2 regions of the Streptomyces sp. NPDC019396 genome follow, and region 2 is predicted to be linked to the other one. Evidence: riboswitches for the same ligand, from Rfam matches in the RefSeq annotation. Region 2 holds a riboswitch; the other holds the start of a gene.

Region 1 (7,281 bases), on a different contig from region 2:
CCACATCGGTGAAGTTGGACATCAGCGGCACGGCGCACACCGCGACCCGCAGCACGTCCTCGCCCAGCGGCGCTGCGGTCGCCGACTCGCGTACGGCGCCCCGCAGTGAGACCCGCAGCCCGTCCTCCTCATCGATGCCGAGGCCGTGGGCGTAGGGCAGCACACCGAACGTCCGCCTTCCGGTCAGCCCGTGCAGCATCTCGAGACCCGGCTCCAGCAGTGTCACGTCGCCGCGGAACTTGTTGACCAGATAGCCCGCGACCAGCTCCTGGTCCTCGGGCGCGAGCAACGCGGTCGTCCCGAAGAACTGCGCGAAGACCCCGCCCCGGTCGATGTCCCCGACCACCACCACGGGGAGCCGGGCGGCCCGTGCGATGCCCATGTTGACGATGTCGGTGCGCCGCAGATTGATTTCGGCGGGGCTGCCGGCGCCTTCACAGATCACGGCGTCGTAGGTGCTGCGCAGCTTCTCCAGGCATTCCACCACCGGCTCGAACAGCGTCTGCTGCCTGCCGCCGTGGTAGCCGCGTGCGCTCAGCTCCCCCACCGGCTTGCCCATCAGCACCACCTGGCTGGAGCGGTCACTGCCCGGCTTGAGCAGCACCGGGTTCATCAGCGCCGTTGGTTCCACGCGCGCAGCCTGGGCCTGCATGGCCTGCGCCCGGCCGATCTCGGCACCCTCGCGGGTGACGAAGGAGTTGAGTGACATGTTCTGCCCCTTGAAGGGGGCGGCCTTCACACCCTGGCGCACCAGCCACCGGCAGATCCCCGCCGTGACGACGCTCTTGCCCGCGTCCGACGTGGTGCCGGCGATCAGCAGTCCTCCGCCGCTCACTTCCGCCTCCCCCTCATGTCTCTCATGCCGCTCCTGCCCCGCATCGCCGTCGCCGCCGTGCAGGCGAGCCGTGCGCCCGCGCATGCCGCGAGCGCCAGCACACCCACCCGGCGCGACAGCCGCACCGCGCGCTCGATGTCCGCCACCTCGACGGCCCTGCCCTGCCCGTTGAGCACGGGCCGTTCCTCGGTGCGCCCGCCGTACGAGAGCGTCCCCCCGAGACGTACCCCGAGCGCACCCGCGAACGACGCCTCTACCGGACCCGCGTTGGGGCTGGGATGCTTCGCCGCGTCCACGCGCCAGGCCCGTACAGCACCTCGGGGGTCGCCGCCGGCGATTACCGCGAGGCCCGCGGTGAGCCGGGCGCCCGGCCAGCCCGCCGCATCGTCGAGTCGAGCCGATGCCCAGCCGTACCGCCGGTAGCGGGGCGACTTGTGGCCCACCATGGCGTCCAGGGTGTTCACGGCACGGAAGCCCACGAGACCGGGCACGCCCGCCACCGCGCCCCACACCAGCGCGCCGACCACGGCGTCCGAGGTGTTCTCGGCGACGGATTCCACGACGGCGCGGGCGATCCCGGGCCCGTCCAGCGCCTCGGGGTCACGGCCGCAGAGATGGGGGAGGCGCTCACGGGCGGTCTCGATGTCACCGACCGCGAGGGCCCCGCCGATCGCCCTTGCCTCCCTGCCGAGGGTGGTACCGCCCACGACGGCCCAGGTGGCGGCGGCGGTCAGGGCCAGGGACGCGGTACGGGACCGGCGTACGGAAGCGGCGCCCAGCGCACCCGCGGCGATCGCGCCCCCGGCGCACAGCGCCGTGTGCAGGGCGCCCCAGCCGCGGTGGTCGCGCCAGAGCCCGCGCTCGACGGCGGCGGCGGCCCTGCCGAAGGCGGCGACCGGATGTCCTCGGCGGGGATCGCCGAAGAGCAGGTCGCCGACGAGTCCGGCCGTGGCGCCGTAAGCGAACGTGATGGCAGGGACAGCGACAGCAGGGACGAGTCCCCCCGGCGCCCGCTGCTCGGCAGGCATGTTCGTCCTCACTCAGGGTCCGCGCCCTGGCTCGACGTGATCCGGCGGGAGAGAGTTCCTGGCTTCGGGAAGCGCCCTGGTGTAGGGAGTGCGCGCCCGTGACAGTGGCGGGACCGCGCCGGATTCGCACCGGCTTCCTCTTCTGCCGCCGTAAGTGGCCCCGGAAGTCCACCATGGGCCGCGAACACCCGTCAACTCACCTTTGACCTGCGACGGGACAGTGTGCGCAGGCCCACACCGCGGTGTGGGAGGGGTGCGCAGAGCGGGAGCCGGACACCCCCTCGGGGGTGTCCGGCTCCCATGTGTCGTTCTGCCGGCTGCCGTGCCGCCGATCGTCAGGAGACGATCAGATAGATCCCGTACGCCACGGCGGCGGCGCACAGTGCGAAGCAGGCGTAGGCGCCAGTGCGGGCCAGGCCGGCGGAGCCTCCCTGCGCGGCTGCCGCCTCCTGCTTGGAGAGGCCGACGATGCCAAGGGTGAACAGGCCCACCAGGGCGACGGTCACGATGAGGCTCACGCCGAAGACGGAGCCCAGAGCTGCCCAGTCGATCTTCATGCTGATTCGTTTCTTCCTTACACCGTGGCGGTGGGCGCGGGAGCGGACTCACTGGCGGGAGCCGGGATGGTGGCCTTCAGCTCCTCGGCGGCGGCCACGGTGGGCGGCGGGGTCACGGCCGCGATGGCGGTGGTGACCACACCCGGGGCCTCGGTGATCTCGTCGGAGGTGACGTTCGTGTGGTCGACCGGCTTGCGGCGCGACAGCACCCAGATGGCGGCCGAGCCCGCGACGAGCAGCACGGCGACGGCGGCGGTGCCCCAGGCGCCCTGGCTGGTCAGGAATTCCGCGGCGGCACCGACCAGGCCGGCTGCCGGGAGGGTGAGGCCCCAGGCGACGAACATCCGTGTCGCGGTGGACCAGCGGACCACACCACCCTTGCGGCCGAGCCCCGCGCCCATCACGGCGCCGGAGCACGACTGGGTGGTGGAGAGCGAGAAGCCCAGGTTCGAGGAGGCCAGGATGACCGTCGCGGCGCTGGTCTGGGCGGTGAAGCCCTGCTGCGGCTGGAGGTCGGTCAGTCCCCGGCCCATGGTGCGGATGATGCGCCAGCCGCCCAGGTAGGTGCCGAGCGCGATCGCCAGACCCGCGGAGACGATGACCCACATCGGGGGGTTGGAGCCGGGGGCGAGCACGCCGCCGGTGACCAGGGCCAGGGTGATGACTCCCATGGTCTTCTGCGCGTCGTTGGTGCCGTGCGCGAGGGAGACGAGCCCGGCCGAGGCGATCTGACCCGCCCGGTAGCCCTTGGACGTGGCCTTGTCGTCGGCACCGTTGCCGATCTTGTATGTCAGCCTCGTCGCGAGGAACGCGGCGAGACCGGCGACCACCGGCGCGGCGACGGCCGGGATCAGCACCTTGGTGACGATCGTCCCGCCGTTCACGGCCGAGAAGCCCGCGGACATCACGGCGGCGCCTATGAGACCGCCGAAGAGGGCGTGCGACGAGCTGGACGGCAGGCCGAGCAGCCAGGTGAGCAGGTTCCACAGGATCGCGCCGACGAGCGCGGCGAAGATCACTTCTGTGCGGATGCCCTCTTCCTCGATGAGCCCGCCGGAGATCGTCTTGGCGACCTCGATGGACAGGAAGGCGCCCACGAGATTCAGCGCGGCCGACATGGCCACCGCCGTCTTCGGTCTGAGTGCCCCGGTCGAGATGGTGGTGGCCATCGCGTTGGCCGTGTCGTGGAAACCGTTCGTGAAATCGAACACGAGAGCGGTGATGATCACGATCCCGAGGAGAAGCGTGATGTGTTCCATTTACCCAGGCTTCTATTGGACGTCAGTGGCCAGCCGAACGTAAGCAAGCTGAGTGAACGGAAGATGAACTCAGCACGGCTCATGAGTGACTCCAGAAGGGTATGGCCATTCCGCTTGGCGGAGAAGGTGCTTGCGCGGGCCGAAGTGCGCTGCCGCGGCCGGGTGCCTGACATGATCAACCCATGAGTGGGCGGCAGCGGGACGAGCGGTACGACGGGCAGCAGGAGCCGATCGCACGGGCATGGAGGGACCTTGTGGCCGCCGCCCGCAGGACCGTGGCGGACGGACTCGTGGTCGGCACTTCGGGCAATGTCTCCGTACGGGTACCCGCCGAGGGCGGGGATGTGATCCTGGTCACGCCGAGTGGGGTGCCCTACGACCGGCTCGGGCCGCAGGACGCCGTCGGCGTCGCTCCGGACGGACGCCGCGTACTGGGTGACCTGGTCCCCACCAGCGAACTGCCGATGCATCTGGAGATCTACCGCGCCACGGACGCCGCCGCCGTCGTGCACACCCACGCGGTGCACGCCACCGCCGTGTCGACGCTGGTCACCGAGCTGCCGCTGATCCACTACATGGCGGCCGCCCTCGGCGGACCCGTCCGTGTCGCCCCGTACGCCCGCTACGGCACCGAGGAACTCGCGGCCCGGATGCTCGACGCCCTCGCGGACCGCACGGGCTGCCTGCTCCAGAACCACGGCACCGTCACCTACGGCGCCACGCTCGACCAGGCATACGACCGCACCGCGCAGCTGGAGTGGATGTGCCGGGTCTGGCTCACCGCGAGCTCCGTGCCCGGCCGTGAGCCGAACCTCCTCTCGCGGGACCAGGTCGACGAGGTGCGCGAGAAGCTCCGCACCTACGGCCAGCCGGGCTGAACCGTTCGATGCCCGGCCGTGCACGAGAACCGGCGCCCGGCGGCTGAGCCCGCGCCCTGCGCGTCACTCTTGGTGGCGCGCCCACTGGCAGCCTGGCGAGGACCTCACCACACTGGAACGGTGCGCCCGGCTAAAGCGACGGCAGCGGCCGTCACCACCCTGCTCGGTCTTGGAGCTGCCACGTTCGCCGCGGGCCGGTACGCGAGCGACGCGGCACTCAAGGCCACGCCCGAACGCCCCCTGCCCGGCGAGCCCCGGCTCACCGTGCACGCGACCGGGCCGGGCCGGATCACCCTCACCCGCAGCCTCGCCTCGCTCCGCCCCGGCCTGTACGGACTCACCGGCCAGGGTGTCCACGCGGTCGTCGGCCCGGTGCTCGAAGACGTCCCCCACGCCGCTGACACCGTCGTCCGCCGGCTGGAGAGCGTGGGCCACGGCGGCCTCGACATCGGCACGAAGGTCCGCTTCACCCCTCGGCTGCACAGCGGCACGCCGAGCGGCGCCCTCGGGATCGACCACGAGGACGTGGAGGTCCACGGCGAACTGGGGCCCCTGCCCGCCTGGTTCGTCCCCGGGCCCCGCGCCACATGGATCATCGCCGTGCACGGTCTGGGCGCCACCCGCGAACACGTCCTGAACCTGATGCCGTTCCTGGCCGGGCGGCGCGTGCCGGTACTGGCGATCGCCTACCGAGGCGACCCCGGCGCACCCCGCTCTCCCGACGGCCTCTGCCATCTCGGCGACTCCGAGTGGCGCGATCTCGACGCGGCCATCCGGTACGCGGTCCGCGGCGGCGCCGAACGCGTGATCGTGCACGGCTGGTCCGTCGGAGCCGCGATGGCCCTGCATGCCGCAGCCAACTCGGCCGCGCGGGACCGGATCGCCGGGCTCGTGCTGGACTCCCCGGTGCTCGACTGGGAAGCCACACTGCGCGCCCTCGCCACCGCCCGCCACACCCCGTCCTTGCTGCTCCCGCTGGCGGTGCGCGCCGCCCAGGGGCGCACCGGACTGCACGGTGACCGCCTGCGCGAGGCCGCGGATCCGAGCAGCCTCGGCGTGCCGACACTGATCTTCCACGGTCCCGACGACCGGCTCGCTCCCTGGGGGCCCTCCCGGGAACTCGCTGCACGCCGCCCCGACCTGGTCAGCCTCCACACCGTCACCGAGGCCCCGCACTCGGCGATGTGGAACGCCGACCCGGCACGCTACGAGGAGGCTCTCCGCCGCTTCCTCACCCCCTTGGTCTGAGCAAGCGGTCCGAGCAGGGTCAGGGCCCCGCGACCGGTCGAAGGAGGCCCAGCCCTCGCCCTCTGAGCGGCCCCGCGACGAGATCCGTCATTCCGAATTGGGCTTTCGGGCCGACAGCGGGAAGACTGCTCCCCGTGACGTCCCGTAACGTGCGCGACTCCAGACTCCGTCTTGTCCGTCCCCGTCCCACCGCCACGGCCCGGCGTGCCGTGTCGAACCGGCGTACGCGTCCCGCCCCGCGCCCGCCCGAGGGCACTCCGCCTGCCTCCGAACTGGCCCGCCAGGCGCGCGAGGCCCTCGCCGACGCCGTGCGCATCGCCCGCTGGGCCGCCTCCGCACCCGACGCGGCCGTCCACGCCGTACGGGAACAGGCCGCGACGGCGCTGGAGCTGACCCCGGACCAGGCGAGCGCGAGCTGGGACCGCGCACGTCTCGCCGGGCTCGTCGAACTCCACGGCAGCACCGCCCGCCCCGGCTGGCGGCTCAACGCCTGGGACCGGGACGACACGGCCGTGCTGCGGGGCTGGGTCGCCCTGTTCGACGCATGGTCGCTGGTCCACCCCGCACCCGACGACGTCGCACCCGCAGCCGTCGCCGAAGTCGTCGAGGCCGTCCCGCAGATCCTCACCCTCCTCCAGCTCTCCGCCGGCCCCGTCCTGGTGTCAGCGCTGCTGGACCTGCTCCAGCAGCGCGTCGCGGAACTGCGCGACGAACGCTGCGAAGTGCCCATGGCCCCCTCGCAGCGGGAGCCCGCCGCACCCCCGGCCGCCGCGGTCTCCCCGGTCGACCGGGCCGTCGCCGACGCGCTGCTCCCCGCCCTGATGGACTGGGCCCTGGAGGGCCTCGCCGCCGTCGACGCACTCACCCTCGGGCAGAGCCAGGCCACCCTCACCCCGCTCGGCAACTGGGCGGTCTGGGTCAAGCTCGAGCAGATCTGCGTCGCGGCCCAGAGCCCTGCCGGCCACATCGAGCACCCGGCCGAGGACCTGCTCCGGGCCTGCGCCCGGCTCAGCCCGGGACCCGCCCGGGACGAGTACCGCGCCTGGCTGGCCGCGCGCACCGTCTCCAGTGCCGTCTCCGAGCTCCTCGTCGCGGCCCGCGGCGAGGACGCGCTGCTGCGTGGTCTCGCCTTCGAGGCACTCCGCGTCGTCGGAGCCCCCGCCGAGGCCGGGGTGCGTGCCGCCGCCGAAGAGCCGTCCCTGCGCCCGTACGCCCTGCTCTGGCTTGCCGAGTACGAGGGAGCGGATCCGGATGACGCGGCAGAAGTGCTCACCCGCGACGAGGCGACCTGGCTCTGGGTGGACACCGCGGCTGCCGTCGCCGACCACGGTGAGACCACCCTCCTGGTCCGTCACCTCGACGCTGCCGTGCAGGGCACCGTCCCCGCCCTGCTGGACGAGGTCAGGGCGGTCGGCCACCCCCGCACCGTGCAGGTCCTGGTCGCACTCGCCGCTGCCCACCCCGACCCCGCCCTGT
Region 2 (7,281 bases):
CAGCACGAGACGCCCGGAGTGGAAGGCCTCCCCGAGCGGCAGGCTGATGCGCCGGTCGCCGTACCAGCTCAGCTCCAGGACCGTGCCCTCCGGGGCGAGCAGCTCCAGCGAGCGGGTCAGTCCGGCTTCCGTCGCGCTGGCGTGTACGGCGAGGTCGCAGCCGCCCAGGGCGTCGGCGGGGAGTGCGAAGTCGACGCCGAGAGCCTCGGCGACGGCGGCACGCGCCGGGTCGGCGTCGACCAGCTGGACCCGGACCCCGGGGTAGCGGGCCAGCAGCCGCGCCACGGAGCAGCCGATCATGCCCGCGCCGACGACGGCGATCCGGTCGCCGACCAGGGGCGCCGCGTCCCACAGCGCGTTGACGGCGGTCTCCACCGCCCCGGCCAGGATCGCCCGTTCGGCGGGCACGGTGTCCGGTACCGGGGTCACGGCGCTCGCCGGGACCACGAAGCGGGTCTGGTGCGGGAAGAGCGAGAAGACCGTGCGGCCGACGAGCTCCCGCGGCCCCTCCTCGACCAGTCCGACGTTCAGATAGCCGTACTTGACCGGCCCCGGGAACTGCCCCTCCTGGAACGGCGCCCGCATCTCGGCGTACTGGCTCTCGGGCACACCGCCGCGGAACACCAGGCTCTCGGTGCCGCGGCTGATCCCTGAGTACAGCGTCCGGACCTGCACTTCGTCGTCTGACGGGGCCGCCAGAACCACATCGCGTATGTCGCCGCTGCCGGGGCAGCCGAGCCAGAAAGCACGCGCCGCGCGTTCGCTCGACGGCTCGGCCGACGGCGCGTGCGACGACCCGTTCGGTGACGCTGCGGACTCCATTGGGTGCCTCCCGCTGAACACTCCGGTTCCGGTTTACGTTCTGAAAATCATGAGGGCCGCGCATACGGAACGCGGCGTTCATCGACTCTGCCACACAGCCGGAGGGTGGTTACGCAGTGGCCCTGAGCGGCACTTTCGACGCCAGACTGGTGCGCCCCGAGACAACCGCGGGGGCGGGCGCGCAGACACTCCTGCTCGTCCTGCTCGGCACCGTGACCGGCCTTGGGCCGGCGGGCTGGCTGGCGGGCCTGACCTTCACGTTCGCCACCTGGGCGGTACTCACGCGGGCGTTGCGCCGGTCATGGCCCCGGCGGGTCTCCTTCGGGCCCGCCAACGGCGTCACGCTGGCGCGGACGGTGCTGGTGGGGGGCGTGACCGCGCTTGTCGCGGACTCCTTCGTGAGCGGATCCCCCCTCACGGGCCCCTTCGTCAGTCATCCGTCGCTCGCGGTCATGGTGGCCCTGACGGCGGTGGCACTGGTCCTCGACTGCGTGGACGGGCAGGTGGCGCGGCGTACCGGCTCGGAGTCCTCGCTGGGGGCGCGCTTCGACATGGAGGTCGACGCCTTCCTCATCCTGGTGCTCAGCGCCCATGTCGCGATGTCGCTGGGGCCCTGGGTGCTGCTGATCGGTGCGATGCGGTACGCCTTCGTCGCGGCGGCCAGGTTCCTGCCGTGGCTGAACGGCCCGCTGCCGCCGAGCATGGCCCGTAAGACGGTCGCCGCGCTCCAGGGCATCGTGCTTCTCGTGGCGGGCTCCGGGATCGTGCCGGTCGAGGTCTCGGCCGCCATGGTGCTGATGGCGCTGGCCGCGCTGGTCTGGTCGTTCGCGCGGGACATCCGGTGGCTGTGGCGGGCAGGGCGGGTGCGCGAGAGCGGGAGCGGGACGGTGGTGCTCCGCGAGCCCACGCACGTGGGGGTCTGAGGGCCCTGGAAGCACGGACTGCGGCGCCCCGCGCGACAAGCGGGGCGCCGCAGTCCGTGCTCCGGTACCCCTCAGCGGGCGGAGGAGAAGGTGCTCAGGAACCGGTCCCGGAAGCTGTCCATCCGCCAGACCGGGGCCTTCGCGCCGGGCTTGAGCCCGTCCTCCCAGCCCCATCCGGAGATCCGGTCCAGCACCGCCTGGTCACGGGCGACGATCGCCACGGGCACATCGCGGCCCAGACTGCCCCGGGTGACCGTCGAGACGGGCTGGTGGTCGCCCAGGAAGACCAGCACCGTGTCCTTGTCGCCGTACTTCTCGACGTACGAGATCAGGCTGTTGAGGGAGTACTCGATGGCGCGCCGGTACTCGTTGCGCACCTGGTCGGGGTCCTGCCACACCTCCTCGGGGCTCTTGCCCTCCTCCTTGATGGAGTCGTAGACCGAGCCGTCGCCGACCTGGTCCCAGCCGATCATCCTGGGTATCGGGGCCCAGGGGTTGTGGCTGGAGGCGAGGATGATCTCCGCCATCAACGGCCCCCGCTCGGCCTTGCCGTGTTCGAGACGCTCGAACGCCGCCAGGCTGTACTGGTCGGGCACGGGCGTCCAGCTGAACTTCGGCCCCTGGTAGCCCAGCTTCCCGGAGTCGTACACGTGGTCCAGCCCGTAGAACTTCCCCTCGGGCCAGGACCGGGTGACACCCGGCATGATGCCGACGGTGCGCCACGCCCTCGTACGCCGGAAGGCGCTGGTGAGGGTCATCCGGTCGCTCGCGGTGAGGCTGCGGTAGCGTTGCTGGTTCTTGATCCACAGGCCCGAGTTGAAGGTGGAGTGGGCCAGCCAGCTCCCGCCGCCGTAGGTCGGCGAGGTGAGGAAGGCGCTGCGCGAGGAGAAGCCCGCCGCGCGCAGCCGCTGCGTACCGTCCGCGAGCACGGCGTCGACCTGCGAGGCCATCGCCGGATCCTGCACGGCGCTGCGGCCGTAGCTCTCGATGAAGGTGAAGATGACGTCCTTGCCGCGCAGCCCGCTCAGCAACTGGTCCGGGGGCGTGGCCCGGAAGGCGTCGACGCGGGACTCCTTGGCGAACTGCTCCTTGTCCTCCAGCCCGGCTCGCACCTGGTGCACCCGCTCCTGGGCGAGGTCGGCCGTGGTCCCGGAGGCGAAGGGGAGCCCCACCGACGTCTGCGGACCGAGCAGCGCCAGCACCATCCACAGGGAGCCGAACGCGAAGGTGCCCTGGGTGGCCACGGCGCTGTGCCGCACCACCAGGTGGCTCACCCTGACGACCGCCAGGGATATGAGCACCAGCAGGGCGAGCACGAGGAGCACTACCCCGGTTTGGGCGGCGATCGCGCCTGCCCTGCCGACGGAGTCCTCGAGGAACGACCTGGCGTCGTCGAACAGGATCCAGTCGAGCACGAGGTCGAACGGCCGGTCCAGCACGGAGAAGAACCCCATGTCGAGGAACTTCAGGACCGTCAGCACCCCCAGCACGGCCCCGCCGACCGCCGCCGTGACGCGCCTCGCTCGCGGGCGGAGGGCCTGGAGGACGAGGAGGAGCGCGGCGCCGAAGACCCCTTCGACGGGGATGCGGAAGAAGACCCCGGAGGTGAGGTAGCCGGGCTTGTTCGGCACGAGCAGGGCCAGGAACACGAGCACGGCGGCCAGTGCGGTGGTGGAATGCCTGACGACGCGCGCCGCGCCTGGATACCGGCCGCGCCACCCGCGTACGGCATCGGGGGTGGTGGGAGCGGCCCCGGCGGCCTCTTCCGCGGATTCCGGGCCGGACCGCGCCGCGCCGGGTGCGCCGGGCGTGTCCGGCTCTGCTCTGGCCTGCCTCGGGAGCCGGACCCGTCTCGGCTGCGCATCTTGTTCCTGCTGTTCCTGCTGTTCCTGCTGCCCCTGCGGTTCTTGCGGTTCCTGCAGTTCCTGCTGTTCTTGGCGAGAGCGCGTCCAGGGCGTCACCCGAGGATCCTTCCGTACTGGCCCGGTGAGGCACGACGGCCCGGACCCGGGAAGCCCGGGGTCGCCGTTATCAGTACGGCTCGGCGATGCCATCAGTTCAAGCCGTGGCCTGTGCCCCATGATGGGGCAGCCCACCACTTCGGGAGTGACCCGTGTCTCACAGCACCACCGTCAGCACCACGGCGCGCACCGCGCGACGCCTCTCCGTCCTCACCGGAGCCGCGTTCGCTGCCTCGCTCGTCCTCGCCGTCCCGGCATCGGCACACGTGGAGGTCGAGGCGGAGGACGCCGCGGCCCTCGCCGAGAACGTCACGCTGGACTTCAGCGCCGAGTCCGAGTCCGACAGCGCGGGCATCAGCAGGATGGAGGTCATCCTCCCCGAGGGCATCGTCCCGGCCGACATCACCTACAAGGAGGGTCCGGACGGCTGGAAGTTCGCGGCCACACCGCGCGGATACACCGTCTCCGGCCCCGCGGTCGGGGTCGGCGACGACGTCGAGTACTCCGTGACCGTACGGCAGTTGCCCGACGCCAAGTCGCTGGCGTTCAAGACCCTCCAGACATACGGGGACGGGCGGGTCGACCGCTGGATCGAGCTGGAGAAGTCCGGCGGCGGGGACGGCCACGGTCACAGTCACGGTGACGGCAACCCGGCGCCGCTGCTCGCCCTGAAGCCCGCGGCGCCCGGGGCGAAGCCGGTGGCGCCCAGCCCGAGCGCCGCGCCGGAGAAGTCCCCGGCGAAGGGGACCCCGGCGAACGAGGCTCCGGCGAAGCGCGCGACCGGGCAGCAGGGGCCCGAACAGGAGCGGGAGAGTGACGGCGGCTCGCCGCCCGCCCCCGCGCTGGTCATCGGTGCGGTGGTGCTGGCCGCCCTCGCCGGTGGTGTCGTGTGGTGGAAGCGCCGGGGCGCCTCCGCCTGACCGCATCGGCAGCGCGCGGCCTCCCTGTGCCCTTGTGCTGTCTACGGGGAGGTCGCCGCGATCAGCCGCAGATTCCACCGTCCCGCACGGCCGGTGAGGCCGACACCGGACAGCGGTGGCACGTCGATCCGCCAGAACGCGGTCAGTGGCGTGCCGAGCGCGTGCAGGATCGCCGCCCGTACGACGGCCGGCTCGACCACGCCAAGCACGCGCGGCCCGGCGTCCTGCGGCAGTTCGTCCAGCCAGGCGCCCATCCGCAGGCACAGCTCCCGCACGGACTCCCCGCCGTGCGGTGCCGCCCCGGGGTCGGCGGTCCATTCCCCGACCGGCTCGGGGCCCACGTCCGCCACCACATCGGCGAGCGAGCGTCCCCGCCAGTCCCCGTAGTCCAGATCGCGCAGTCGGTCGTCGACGGTGGCGTCGAGTCCCAGCGCCTGTGCCGTCTGCCCGCACCGTACGGACGGCGCGGTGAGCACCACCGACGCGGTGGGCAGCGTGGCCGCCGCGGCCCTGGCCTCGCGTACACCCCGTTCGTCGAGCGGTCCGTCGCCGAACCGGGCTTCGCCGCGTACCGAGGGACCGGCTGCCGCGCACAGCAGTGTCAGCCTGATCGTCATTTGGCCGGATTCCTCCCCGTGTTGCCCGGCCCGCTCCCGGGCCGTTCCGGATCCTAAGTCCGCCCGCGCACCCCGCCCGAGCGCCCCTGTGTGATGAAGATCGCTGGTCAAAGGCCCTATTGGCGGCGGGTTCGCGGACCGATACCCTTCCTCCGAAAGGATGACGGCATACACGGAAGTCCGGTGAGAAACCGGCACGGTCGCGCCACTGTGTGCCAGGCGGTCAGTTCCCTTGCCGGGGACGGGCCCGCCGGGTGAGTCAGACCCGTGATCGTCATCGCGTGCACCACCGAAAGCGGGACGCGTGTTCCCGAGGAGGTCCGGTATGGCCCAGTCCGCCATCACACCCGCCGAAATCCCCGTTTCCCAGCCCGTCGTGGCGAAGCTCCCGGTCCGCGTCGTCGCGCCCTGGGCCGCCTTCTTCGGTCTGCTGATGCTCGTCCTGCTCTACTTCGTCGGCGCCGAACAGGGTGCTTTCTCCGTGTTCTCCGGCGAAGGCGTCCACGAGTGGGTCCACGACGGCCGTCATCTGCTCGGCTTCCCGTGCCACTGATGCGCATACGCACGGAACAGGACATCAGCACATGAAATCCGCAACCGTAAGGGCTCTCCTGGTCCGTGGCATGCTCGCGGGCGTGCTCGCCGGGCTGCTCTCGTTCGGACTCGCCTATCTCATCGGTGAACCGCAGGTCGACGCCGCCATCGCCGTCGAGGAGGCGGGCGCGGCTCACCACGGCCACGGTGGTGGCGGTGGCGAGCCGGAAGAGGAACTGGTCAGCCGTGCGGTGCAGTCGACCGCCGGTCTGAGCACGGCCGTTCTGGTCTACGGCACGGCACTCGGCGGCATCACGGCACTGGCGCTCTGCTTCGCGCTCGGCCGTGTGGGGGCCTTCGGCACACGTGCCACGGCCGCGTTCGTCGCGGCGGGCGGCTTCCTCGCCGTCGCGTTCGTACCGTTCCTCAAGTACCCGGCAAACCCTCCCGCCGTCGGCGACCCGGAGACCCTCAACCAGCGCACCGCGATGTTCTTCCTGATGATCGTGCTCAGCGTGCTGCTGCTGATCGGGGCGGTGCTGGTCGGCAAGAAGCTCGCGCCGCGCTGGGGCAACTGGAACGCGACGATCGCCGCGGGCGCCGCCTTCGCCGTGGCGGTGGGCATCGCACTGGCCTTCCTCCCGGCGGGCGACGCGATCCCGGAGCACTTCCCGGCCGACGTCCTGTGGCAGTTCCGTCTGGCGTCGATCGGCGTCCAGGCCCTGCTGTGGGCGGCGCTCGGACTGATCCTCGGCGAGCTGTCCCAGCGGGTGCTGGAGCCCAAACCCGCACAGGCGTCACGGCAGTCGGCGGAGCCGGCCGCTTCGGTGCCCGCGAGCTGAGTCACGCGACACGAATGGACCCCGCCCGGGGGCGCGCCCGGGCGGGGTCCTTCTTTTTGGTCTTTCTTCTCGGTCTTCTTCCTGGTCCTCCGCTGTGGTCTGCTCCGTGGTCGTGCTTCGTGGTTTTGCTTCAGACCAGGACCCGGGCGGGCCGCAGTGTGAGGTGCGCGGTGAGGAAGGCCCACATCGCGGGTGCCATCCACTGGGCCATGTCCTCCGCGCTGCACAGATCCGCGGAGAAGCTGAGGTTGGCGAGTTTCCCCTGCGGGAGCACGCGGGCCAGTTCCTCGGCCAGGCCCGGCGCGTGCGTGTGTCTGTGCGGGTGTGCGTGGCGCCGGTGGTGTCGTTCCCCGCCGGGGATGATCAGAGTGGGTGCGGAGACGGCGGCCAGTGCCGCCATCCTTCCGAAGGTGTGGGCGATGTCCTCGGGGGCGAGGTCGTCGGCGTTGATGACGACTGCCGCCGCGATGTGCTCGGGATCGTCCGCCGCCGCACGGAGCGCGATGGCGGCGCCCGTGCCCGTACCGCCGACAGCAGCCTTGCGCAGCCCGAGATGGCCGACCAGCGACGCCACGTCGTCGGCGTCCCGTGTCTCGGCGACTGTCACGGTGTAGCTGTCGGCGAGCCGCCGGGCCAGCGGGAGCAGCCCGCGGTGGTCCGGT

What was found. Region 2 has a riboswitch for cobalamin ahead of ABZ532_RS18075 (CbtB-domain containing protein). Riboswitches for the same ligand answer to the same signal wherever they lie in the genome.
Region 1: it holds a riboswitch for cobalamin, as region 2 does, so the genes downstream of both, ABZ532_RS00325 (cobalamin biosynthesis protein) here and ABZ532_RS18075 (CbtB-domain containing protein) in region 2, are expected to answer to the same signal.

What each region holds. Positions count from the first base shown of each region.
Region 1 is NZ_JBEYBS010000001.1:54,969-62,249, reverse strand. It holds gene ABZ532_RS00330 (cobyric acid synthase) at 1-835, opposite strand, end outside; gene ABZ532_RS00325 (cobalamin biosynthesis protein) at 832-1,863, opposite strand; cobalamin riboswitch at 1,892-2,043, opposite strand; gene ABZ532_RS00320 (hypothetical protein) at 2,199-2,420, opposite strand; gene ABZ532_RS00315 (inorganic phosphate transporter) at 2,438-3,679, opposite strand; gene ABZ532_RS00310 (class II aldolase/adducin family protein) at 3,862-4,557, shown strand; gene ABZ532_RS00305 (alpha/beta fold hydrolase) at 4,678-5,805, shown strand; gene ABZ532_RS00300 (hypothetical protein) at 5,940-7,281, shown strand, end outside.
Region 2 is NZ_JBEYBS010000014.1:71,181-78,461, reverse strand. It holds gene ABZ532_RS18100 (zinc-binding alcohol dehydrogenase) at 1-822, opposite strand, end outside; gene ABZ532_RS18095 (CDP-alcohol phosphatidyltransferase family protein) at 939-1,745, shown strand; gene ABZ532_RS18090 (sulfatase) at 1,817-3,706, opposite strand; gene ABZ532_RS18085 (DUF1775 domain-containing protein) at 3,859-4,626, shown strand; gene ABZ532_RS18080 (histidine phosphatase family protein) at 4,668-5,243, opposite strand; cobalamin riboswitch at 5,360-5,529, shown strand; gene ABZ532_RS18075 (CbtB-domain containing protein) at 5,569-5,796, shown strand; gene ABZ532_RS18070 (CbtA family protein) at 5,828-6,619, shown strand; gene ABZ532_RS18065 (alpha/beta hydrolase) at 6,750-7,281, opposite strand, start outside.